2 regions of the Pseudonocardia tropica genome follow, and region 1 is predicted to be linked to the other one. Evidence: riboswitches for the same ligand, from Rfam matches in the RefSeq annotation. Region 1 holds a riboswitch; the other holds the start of a gene.
What was found. A riboswitch is a leader RNA that binds a small molecule or an ion and turns the genes downstream of it on or off. The one in region 1 is predicted to bind S-adenosylmethionine.

Region 1 (5,366 bases):
CGCGTGGCGCTCGCGGGCCTCGGCGGCGGTGTCGCCGAGGACGACGCCCGCGCTGGGCAGGATCCGCACCTCGTCGGGGTCGCGGCCGGCCCTGCGGACGCGGGCCTTGACGTCGTCGTAGAAGGCGCGGGCCTCGTCGAACTTCTGGTAGCGGGAGAAGATCGCGTCGGCCGACGCGGCGGCGAAGTCGCGCCCGGCCGGGGACTCGCCTGCCTGCAGCACCACCGGGTGGCCCTGCGGGCTGCGCGGGGTGGTGAAGCGCCCGGCGATGTCGAACTGGTTGCCGGACACGGCGAAGTCGCCGACGTGGCCGTCGCGCAGGAAGGTCCCCTCGGCCGGGTCGGCGACGACCGCGTCGGAGCCCCAGGAGTCCCACAGCGCGCGGACCGCGGCGAGGGCCTCCCCCGCGCGCTCGTAGCGCTGGTGGTGGCCGAGGTAGGCGCCGCGGCGGAAGTTCTCCCCGGTCGGGGCGTCGGAGCTGGTGACGACGTTCCACGCGGCGCGGCCACCGGAGAGCAGGTCGAGCGTGGCGAACTTGCGGGCCAGCTCGTAGGGCTCGTTGAACGTCGAGTTGACGGTGCCGGCGAGCCCGACGTGCTCGGTGACCGCGGCCAACGCGGCGAGCACGGTGAAGGTGTCCGGGCGCCCCACGACGTCCTGGTCGAACACCTCGCCGCCGCGGGTGCGCAGCCGCAGCCCCTCGGCGAGGAACAGCAGGTCGAGCTTCCCGCGCTCGGCGGTGCGCCCCCAGTGCTCGAAGGACTCCCAGTCGATGTGGCTGCCGGAGGCGGGGTCGCTCCAGACGGTGTCGTGGTTGACGCCCGGGAAGTAGGCGCCGAGCACGATCTGCTTCCTGCCGGTGCTGGTCATGCGGTCGCTCCGGAGAGTGCGGGGTTGAACGCGGTCACGGCGTCGACCCGGGCTCCTGCGGCGTAGCGGCTGACCGGGCGGGTCAGCCCGAAGCGCGCACGCAGGGTGGTCTCGCCGTAGGCGGTGCGGAAGGCGCCGCGGGCCTGCAGCTCGGGCACCAGACCCTCGACGACCGCGTCGAGGTCGGTCGGGAGGACGGCCGGGCGCAGGCGGTAGCCGTCGAGGCCGGCACGGCGCCAGGACAGCAGGGTGTCGGCGAGGCCGGCCGGGGTGGTGGCGAGGACGGCGGCGTCGGAGGAGAGCGGGTCGAGGGCGTCGAGGCGGGCGAGCCGGTCGCGGGCGGCGCGCTCGGTCGCCTCCAGGACCACGACGACGTCACCGAGGATCCGCAGCGGCGGCGCGGTGCGGCCCACGGCGGCCTCGGCGGCCCGGACCTGGGCGACGACGCGGGCGGCGTCGTCGGCGTCGTGCGGGGTGGTGAACACGACGTCGCCGACGCGGGCGGCGAGCAGCGCCGGGTCGTAGCCGTGCGCCAGCGACACGACCAGCGGCTGGCCCTGCGGTGGCCGCGGCACGATCGACGGCCCGGCGACGCCGAAGTGCTCCCCGGCGAAGTCGACCCGGTGCAGCCGGTCCCGGTCGACGAAGCGGCCGGTCAGCGCGTCGCGGATCTCGGCGTCGTCCTCCCAGGAGTCCCAGAGCCTGCGCACGACCTCGACGGCGTCGGCGGCCTCGCCGAACAGCTCGGCGACGAGCTCCCGGGCGGCCGGGGTGCCCAGGTCCTCGCGGCGGATGCCGGGGACGGTGCGGCGCCCGAAGTGGGCTGCCTCGTCGGCGCGGACCGAGGTCTGCACCCGCCAGCCGGCGCGGCCGTGGCTGTCGTGGTCGAGCGTCGACAGCGCGGACGCGACGTGGAACGGCTCGGTGTGGGTGGTGGTGACGGTCGGGACCAGCCCGATCCGCGACGTCGTCGGGGCGAGGAAGGCGGCGACCAGCGAGGCGTCGAGGCGGCCCTGCACCCGGTCGGTGCGGCGGCCGGCGCCGCTCAGGTGGTCCCCGGACTGCAGTCCGAGGGCGTCCTCGATCGTCAGGAGGTCCAGCAGCCCGCGCTCGGCGGTGCGGGCCAGGTCGGTCCAGTAGCGGGCGGAGAACAGCTCGCGGGGTCGGGCGCCGGGGTCGCGCCAGGCGGCGGGGTGCCAGCCGGCGCCGTCGAGGGCGACGGCCAGGTGCAGCGGCCGGCCTGGCGTGTCCGATGTGGACATGAGGGCATCGCTTCCTCGTCGCACGGAGGTGCGACGGAACGGGGTGGGGCGTCACGGGACTCCGACGGCCACCGGACGGCGGGGCGCCGACGGGCGGCGCACGACGCGGACGGGGCGGCGTCAGCCCCGACAGGCGGCGCCGGCCACCCGCATCAGGTCGACGTGCCGCCGGTACCGGGGGTGGTGCGCGCCGCGCACCTGCTCCGCGATCGACCGCATGGTGTCCTCCATCGAACCCGGCTGGAGCACCCGCACCCGCGTGCTGCGGGGGGTTGCTGCGGCGTCGTCGAGCCGGGTCTCTCGGCCGCTCCGGATGGTGTGCGATCCGACTGTAGGGATCCGGTGCCCGACGGTGTCAACCCGCGGAGCCGGGCAGTGATCCCCGCCGCACCGAATCTCCCGACCTGCGGAATCGCCACCTCGGACCGCCTCGACCTGTCCGGACATCTCGACCGTTTTCCTGGGGGGTGGACTCCGGGTTGTCCGGGGAGGTGACCACGCCGCACCCTGGTCGGGTGACGACGAGCCGACGGAGGCCCTCGCGCCCCGGTCGGTTACCACGGGGCGTGACCGAGCCCGCCCCCCACGAGCCGACCCGTGCCGCCCGGCGCGCGGTGCCGGTGCGCCCGACCGGCCTCGAGCCGTTCTGGCCGAGCCGGCGCGCACCCGCCTACAGCGAGCTCTGTCGCTGAGCGGTCTCCCGCCCCGCGGGCCGTAACGCCACGCCCCCGGCGTGCGAGGCACCCGCCGGACCGGGAATCGCCCGCCGGACACCACTCCGGCCCGCCACCCGTCCCGAACCCCGGCACGCCCCCCAGGGCCGGCCGGCCCCGGCGCGCAGCGGTCGTCACCGACCGCCCGCCGCCCCCACGGAAGGACCCCGTCCCGCGATGTCCCCGCACGTCCTGCGCTCCGGATCCCGGGCGCGCACCGCCGCCGTCCTGCTCGCGCTGCTCACCGCGCTCGGGCTGCTGGCCGGCTGCTCCCGCGCCGACGAGAGCACCACCGCCGCGGGCGCCACCTCCCCCGCGACCGAGGTCCGCCTCGGCTACTTCCCGAACATCACCCACGCCCCCGCGCTGGTCGGGGTGAAGCAGGGCCTGTTCGCCGCCGAGCTGGGGAGCACGAAGCTCACCACCCAGACGTTCAACGCCGGCCCGGACCAGGTCAACGCCCTGCTCGGCGGCTCGATCGACGTCGCGTTCATCGGCTCCGGCCCGGCGATCAACGCCTTCACCAAGTCCAACGGCGAGGCCGTGCGCCTGGTCGCGGGCTCCACCTCGGCCGGCGCCCAGCTGGTGACCAGCCCGGACATCACCTCGCCCGAGCAGCTCAAGGGTAAGATCATCGCGACGCCGCAGCTGGGCAACACCCAGGACATCGCGCTGAAGACCTGGCTGTCGGAGAACAAGCTCCCGATCGGGCAGGGCCCGGACGCGGTGACCGTGCAGAACATCGAGAACCCGCAGACCCTCGACCTGTTCAAGCAGGGCAAGGTCGCCGGCGGCTGGCTGCCCGAGCCGTGGAGCTCGCGCCTGGTCGACGCCGGGGCGAAGGTCCTGGTCGACGAGAAGTCCCTGTGGCCCGACGGGAAGTTCCCGACGACCGTCGTCATCGTCCGGACCGAGTTCCTGGCGCAGCACCCGCAGACCGTCGAGGCGATCCTGCGCGGCGAGCAGAAGGCCATCACCCTCATCCGTGAGAACCCCGCGCAGGCGAAGACCGTCTCCAACGAGGCGATCGGCGAGATCACCGGCAAGCCGCTGGCGGCGAACATCCTCGACCGCGCCTTCACCGAGCTGTCCTTCGACTCCGACCCGCTCGCCTCGACCTTCCCGCAGCTGGCGAAGGACTCGGTCACGGCGGGCATCGCGAAGAGCGAGGCGGACCTGACCGGCTTCCTCGACCCGGCCGCGGTCGACGCGGTCCGGACCGGCTCCGGGGAGGCCGCCGTGGACCCGGCCGGTCTCGCCGCCGCGAACTGACCTTTCCGATCGACGAGGGGAACCACCGATGACCGTCGACCTGACCGCCCGGCGCCCGAGGACCCGCGACACGGCCGTGGAACTGTCCGGGGTCGCCAAGACCTTCGGCACCGGCGCCGGGGCGGTGACCGCGCTCAACGGGATCGACCTGCAGGTCGGCGACGGCGAGTTCCTCTGTGTGCTCGGCGCGTCCGGCTGCGGCAAGTCGACGTTGCTGAACCTGCTCGCCGGGCTCGACGAGCCCACCGCGGGCGCGGTCCGGGTCGGGTCGGCGCGGCCGTCGTTCATGTTCCAGGAGGCCGCGCTCATGCCGTGGCTGACCGCGCTGCGCAACGTCGAGCTGCCCCTCAAGCTCGCCGGGCACGGCCGGTCGGCCCGGCGCGAGCGGGCCGAGGAGCTGCTCACCCTGGTGCGACTGGAGGGCCTGGGCGACAAGCGTCCGCACGAGCTGTCCGGCGGCATGCGCCAGCGCGTGTCGCTGGCTCGCGCCCTGGCCGCGGCCACCGGTCTCGGCGACGCCCACGGCGCCGGGGGGCTGCTGCTGATGGACGAGCCGTTCGCCGCGCTCGACGCCATCACCCGCGACGTCCTGCAGGGCGAACTGCTGCGGGTCTGGCGGGCCACCGGGACGACGATCGTGTTCGTGACCCACGACGTCCGCGAGGCCGTCCGGCTGGCCGAGCGGGTCGTGCTGCTGTCGTCGCGGCCGGGGACCGTCGTCCGCGAGTGGACGGTGCCCGCCGGCGGTCACGACGCCGAGCAGCAGGCCGAGCTGCACGACGACATCACCGGACGGCTGCGGGCGGTGATCACCAGCCATGCCGCGTGAGGAGTCCTCGATGACCGTCGTGGACGACGACCGCGACTCCGCGGCCGCCGTCGCCGGGCTCGACGCGCTCGACACGCCCGTCGAGCGGACGACGCCGTGGTGGCAGCGGTTCCTGCGGACCTGGCTGCCGCCGATCGTCGCACTCGTGGCGATCGTGGTGGTCTGGCAGATCGTCTGGGCCTCGGCGGTCACGCCCGAGTACCGGCTGCCCGCCCCGGGCGCGGTGGCCGAGGCGTTCGGCGAGACCGTCGTCAGCGGCGAGATCTGGTCGATCCTGTGGACCTCGATCAGCCGGGCCGCGCTCGGCTTCCTGCTCGCCCTGGTGATCGCCACCCCGCTCGGCGTGGTCGTCGCCAAGGTGCCGCTGGTGCGTGCGGCGATCGGGCCGCTGCTCACCGGTCTCCAGTCGCTGCCGTCGGT
Region 2 (5,366 bases), on a different contig from region 1:
CCCAGGCCCAGACCGTCGACGCGTTCGCCCCGGCGATCGTCGCGGACTGGTCGGCGTACTCCTGCGGCTGCGCGATCCTGGAGACCGCGGACCGGCTGGTGTCCGAGGAGGGTGAGCCGAGCCTGCGGGTGTACCTGCTGCTGCTCGGCGCCACCCGGGCGCTGGCCGACGGCGCCCGTGAACCGGCCCTGGTGCTCGACGCGTTCCTGCTGCGGGCGATGAGCCACGCGGGGTGGGCACCGTCGCTGTCGGAGTGCGCGCGCTGCGCGACCCCCGGCCCGCACCGGTCGTTCACCGTCGCCGGGGGCGGCATGGTGTGCCCGCGCTGCCGCCCGCCGGGCTCGGTGACCCCGGCGACCGAGACGGTGGCCCTGCTGTCCGCGCTGCTGCACGGCGACTGGGACACCGCGGACGCCTCGGGCACCCCGACCCGGCGTGAGGCCAGCGGCCTGGTCGCGGCGCACCTGCAGTGGCACCTGGAGCGGCAGCTGCGCTCGCTGCCCCTGGTCGACCGCCGCGCCCGGGTCCGGCCCGCCGCCGTCGTCGCACCCGGGGTCCCGGGGCCCGTCCCGGAACCGCCGGACGGCGGAGCAGTGACACCCCCGGACGCTCCTCCCGACTAGACCGATCCGACTCCTGGTCCCGGCGTGGAGTGCCGTGAGCGGCCCGCCCGCTTCGTCGAGCGGTGGACGCGCGGGCGCGCCGCCCGTCGCGGTGCCGCCGGTCGCGTCGGACGGGACTTCCGCCGACTCCACCGGGTGATCATCGCTTTCGACGGGCAACCGGTTCCGCCGTCTCGTTACGCTCCTGTGATCGAGGGGACCCCAGCCCCGTCGGAGAGGCAGTCGTGAACCGACCCCACACCCCGCCGCCGGACGACGACCACACCGGTCGGACCCACCGTCTCCCGGCCGCCACGCAGCGCATCCCGGTGCCGCCCACCCAGCAGCTCCCGGTCCGCACCGAGGCCATGCCGGAGTCCCCGCAGGACGGGCCGACCCGCGCGATGCGCCAGGTCCGGGCCCGCACCGAGGACGGCGCGTGGCCGGCCATCCCGATGCTGCCGGTGATCCGGCCCGACGAGTCCGAGCCGATGTCGGAGGCCGACCGGGTCCGCGGGCACCGCGGGATGCGCCGGCTGCGCGAGACCATCGAGCGGCTGGAGGACCCGGCCGTGCCGGCCTGGCCGCAGCCCGACCACCGCGACTGACCCCGTCCACCGTCCCCGACGTAGGGTCGGCGACGTGCCGTTCCAGCCTCCCGCACCGCACCCGTCCGGTGCCCGGCCCCCGGCGATCCCGCCGGAGCTGGTGCCGCGTCACGTCGCCCTCGTGATGGACGGCAACGGCCGCTGGGCCAACGCCCGCGGCCTGCCCCGCACGGAGGGCCACAAGCGGGGCGAGGCCTCGCTGATGGACGTCGCCCGCGGGTGCATCGACCTGGGTGTGCGCTGGCTGTCGGCGTACGCGTTCTCCACCGAGAACTGGCGGCGCAGCCCCGACGAGGTCCGGTTCCTGATGGGCTTCAACCGCGACGTGATCCGCCGCCGCGTCGACGAGATGGACGCGATGGGGGTCCGGGTCCGCTGGGCGGGCCGGCGCCCGCGGCTGTGGCGCTCGGTGATCAAGGAGCTGGAGATCGCCGAGGAGCGCACCCGCGGCAACGACGTGCTGAACCTGACCATGTGCGTCAACTACGGCGGCCGCGCCGAGATCGTCGACTCGGTGCGGCAGATCGCCCGGCTCGCCGCGGAGGGCCGGATCAACCCCGACAAGATCGACGAGCGGATGCTGGCCCGGTACCTCGACGAGCCGGACATGCCCGACGTCGACCTGTTCGTGCGCTCCTCGGGGGAGCAGCGGACGTCGAACTTCCTGCTCTGGCAGAGCGCCTACGCCGAGATGGTCTTCCTGGACACGCTGTTCCCGGACTTCGACCGCCGCCACATCTGGCAGGCGATCGAGATCTACGCGCGCCGGGACCGGCGCTTCGGGGGAGCTTCCGAGCGTCGCGGAGCGGGCGCGAGCCTCGACACGGCCGCAGCGGCCCCGAACGATGGAGCGGCACCGTGACCACCGATGTGATCTCCGGGATGCTCACCACCGCCAAGGGGTCGCTGGAGCGGTTCCACGACGTCACCACCGACGACGACGGCGCGCTGACCTTCGCCCACGGCGGCGTGCTGTGCGTGGTGCAGGGCACCGAGCTGGAGGAGGGCCTGCCCGTCCTCAACCTGACCTGCGTCGTCGCGTGGGATCTGCCGGAGTCCGCCGACCCGGAGCACGACGTGCCGCGACGGGTCGGCCTCGGGGTGGGGGAGGGCCTGTTCGGCACGCCCCGGGTGGTGCGCGGTGAGCGCGGCTGGGACGTGACGCTGCGCTACGCCTTCCCCGCGGCCGGGCTGGGCGAGGGGCCGATGGGCACCCTGCTGATGCTGGTCGTGTCCTCGGCGTCGAGCATGCGCGCGGAGCTGGTCGGGAGCTGAGACCCGCCCGGCCGGGGGCGCACCCCCCGGCCGCGGCCCGGTCACTCCTGGTCGTCGCCGGTGTCGACGGCCGCGACGACGGCGTCGACCGAGGTGTAGTCCTCGGCCGGTGCCGAACGCAGGGCCTCGACCGTCGCGGCGTCGGCGCCGTTGCGCTCGGCGGTCCACGCCAGGTCGTCCTTGGAGGCGGGGAACCCGAGACCGTGCAGGGCGCTGCGGACGGCGTCGGCGGTCGTCGTACGGGATGTCATGGGGTCACCTCTCGTCGGGAGCGTTCGGTGACCGGGTAGCCGTTGTGCGGCGGTCCATGCACGGGACGGCCGCACGCCGGTCAGCCCTCCCCGGCGGGGTCCGCCTCCCCGACGTCGCTGAGGTGCACGACCGGCAGCGCCGCCAGCTGGCCCGCGGACATCGCGTGCGCCACGCCCAGCACGTCGTTCTGGACCGTGGTCATCCGCGCGTCCACCAGCCCGGACAGGCTGTAGGCGACCCGGCCGAGCAGCCGCACCGTGGTCTCGTCGACCTGGGGGCGCGGGGTGGAGACGACCGCGACACCGCGCGGGGCGCCGTCGTTGGACTGGGCGACGCCGATCTCGTAGGACTCACGCGGGTTGACGTGCCGTGACGCGTAGTGGTCGCGCAGCGTGGACATCATGTCGTGGAACCCGGTGACGTCACCCTCGAGCTCCAGGGTGGACAGGTCGTCCTTCGTGAGGGTCGTGGTGCGGCCGGAGAAGCAGCGCACGTAGCCGATCACCGCGCCCGTCCACAGTGCCTCGACCAGAGCCGGGTCGGCGGCCACCCGGACCGGGCCGGACTCCGGGCCACCGAGCGCGGTCACCAGGTGCTCGCAGCACTGCAACACGTACTGCAGATCGTCGAACACCGCCGCCAGCCGGGCGAGCTCGCCGGACTCCGGGACGTCGATCCGCCGTACCGTGCCCGGGGCGGGTTGCGTGTCGGTCATCGTTCAGACGCTATCCGGGGTGGCGACGGTCACGGTGTCTCCTTCTGAGACGGTCTGCTAGCTTCGTCGCCGAAGGTCACGAGTGCCAGCGTCAAGCCCCGGCTCGCTGGACGGCAACCCTCCTCCGCGGTGGGGTGCCCCGGGTGATGACCGGGCCGACGCGACACCCGCTGTCGGCAAGCGCGGATCCGTGCGCCACGCCGGGTCCCCGAGATCGGCCGGAGGCCTGATCATGACCCTCGCCCTGTCGCGTCCCGTCCCGCACACGCTGCCCCGCGTCGTCGGTGCGGACCTCACCGTCCCGCTCGTCGACGGCCGGTGGGCCCGCTACTGCGACCTCGACTGCGCCGCGTCGGCGCCGGCGCTGGAGAGCGTCGCCGCGCACGTCGCGCAGGTGCTGCCCTACCACGGCAGCGTGCACCGCGGCGCCGGCTGGACCTCGAAGGTCTGCACCGCGCTGGTGGAGAACGCCCGCGCCGACGTCGCCCGGTTCGTCCGGGCCCGCGCCGAGGACGTCGTGGTGTTCACCCGCAACACCACCGACGCGCTCGGCCTGCTCGCCCGCGCCGTGCCCGGCCCGGTGGTGACCCTCGACCTGGAGCACCACGCGACGCTGCTGGCCTGGCGGGGCGGTTCCGGCGGCGCCGAGCACCGGGTCGTGCGGGCCGGCCGCAGCATCGCTGCGACCCTCGACGCGCTGCGGGCCGAGCTCGCCGCCCGTCCCGACGCCGCGCTGGTCGCGGTCACCGGTGCGTCCAACGTGACCGGCGAGCTCCTCCCGGTCGCCGAGATCGCGCGGATCGCCCACGCCGCGGGCGCCCGGTTGTGCGTCGACGCGGCGCAGCTGGCCCCGCACCGGCGCGTCGACCTGGCCGGGTGGGGCGCGGACTACGTCGCACTGTCCGGGCACAAGCTCTACGCGCCCTACGGCGCCGGGGTCCTCGTCGGCCGCCGGGACTGGCTCGACGCCGCCGAGCCGCACGTCGCGGGTGGGGGAGCGGTCCGGTCGGTCGGCGTCACGGCCGACGACGCCGTCGACGGCCCGGGCTGCACCGTCACCGAGTGGCTGCCCGCCCCGCAGCGCCACGAGGGCGGCACCCCGAACGTGCTCGGCGCCGCCGCGCTGGGCGCGGCCTGCCGCACCCTCGAGGACCTGATCGACGACGCCGTGCCCGCCCACGAGCGCGAGCTCGCCGCCCGGCTGCGCGCGGGCCTGGCGACCGTCCCCGGCCTGCGGATCCTGTCCTGCTTCGACGACGGTCCCGGCGCCGACCGCACCGCGACCGTCTCGTTCACCCTCGGCGAGCTGCCCGCGGGCCTCGTCGCGTCGGCGCTGTCCGCCGAGTACGGCATCGGCGTCCGCGACGGGCGGTTCTGCGCGCACCCGCTGCTGGATCGGCTCACCGGCGGCGGTGACGCGGTGCGCGCCTCCCTGGGCCTGCGCACCGGCTCCTCCGACGTCGACCGGCTGGTCGACGCGCTGACCGACCTGGCGCGGCGCGGTCCGGCCTGGACCTACGCCCTCGTCGACGGCCGGTGGGCGCCCACCCCGGACCCGCGCCCGGCCGACCCGTTCGCCCGGGACCGGGAGCTGCCGGCCGTCCCCGGCTGCGGGGACTGATCCGGCGCGTCAGCCCGCCGAGCAGCGGCCGCAGAGGCCGAAGATCTCGCACGTGTGCGACACCTCGGTGAAGCCGTGCTGCCGTGCGACCGACTCGGTCCAGGACTCGACGGTCGGCCCCTCGATCTCGACGGCGGCGCCGCACCGGCGGCACACCAGGTGATGGTGGTGGTGCTCGGTCTCGCAGCGCCGGTAGACCGCCTCGCCGGACGCGACCCGCAGCACGTCGACCTCGCCGCCCTCGGCGAGGGTCTGCAGGGTCCGGTAGACCGTGGTCAGGCCGATGCCCTCAC

Region 2: it holds a riboswitch for S-adenosylmethionine, as region 1 does, so the genes downstream of both, WHI96_RS05960 (aminotransferase class V-fold PLP-dependent enzyme) here and WHI96_RS09435 (putative leader peptide) in region 1, are expected to answer to the same signal.

What each region holds. Positions count from the first base shown of each region.
Region 1 covers NZ_JBEDNP010000004.1:336,209-341,574, forward strand. The annotation lists gene WHI96_RS09425 (NtaA/DmoA family FMN-dependent monooxygenase) at 1-870, opposite strand, end outside; gene WHI96_RS09430 (LLM class flavin-dependent oxidoreductase) at 867-2,132, opposite strand; gene WHI96_RS09435 (putative leader peptide) at 2,253-2,351, opposite strand; SAM riboswitch class I at 2,357-2,452, opposite strand; gene WHI96_RS09440 (ABC transporter substrate-binding protein) at 3,023-4,117, shown strand; gene WHI96_RS09445 (ABC transporter ATP-binding protein) at 4,146-4,946, shown strand; gene WHI96_RS09450 (ABC transporter permease) at 4,936-5,366, shown strand, end outside.
Region 2 covers NZ_JBEDNP010000003.1:88,876-94,241, reverse strand. The annotation lists gene recO (DNA repair protein RecO) at 1-623, shown strand, start outside; gene WHI96_RS05985 (hypothetical protein) at 848-1,210, shown strand; gene WHI96_RS05980 (isoprenyl transferase) at 1,245-2,072, shown strand; gene WHI96_RS05975 (hypothetical protein) at 2,069-2,485, shown strand; gene WHI96_RS05970 (DUF2795 domain-containing protein) at 2,527-2,736, opposite strand; gene WHI96_RS05965 (hypothetical protein) at 2,817-3,452, opposite strand; SAM riboswitch class IV at 3,527-3,641, shown strand; gene WHI96_RS05960 (aminotransferase class V-fold PLP-dependent enzyme) at 3,685-5,073, shown strand; gene WHI96_RS05955 (Fur family transcriptional regulator) at 5,083-5,366, opposite strand, start outside.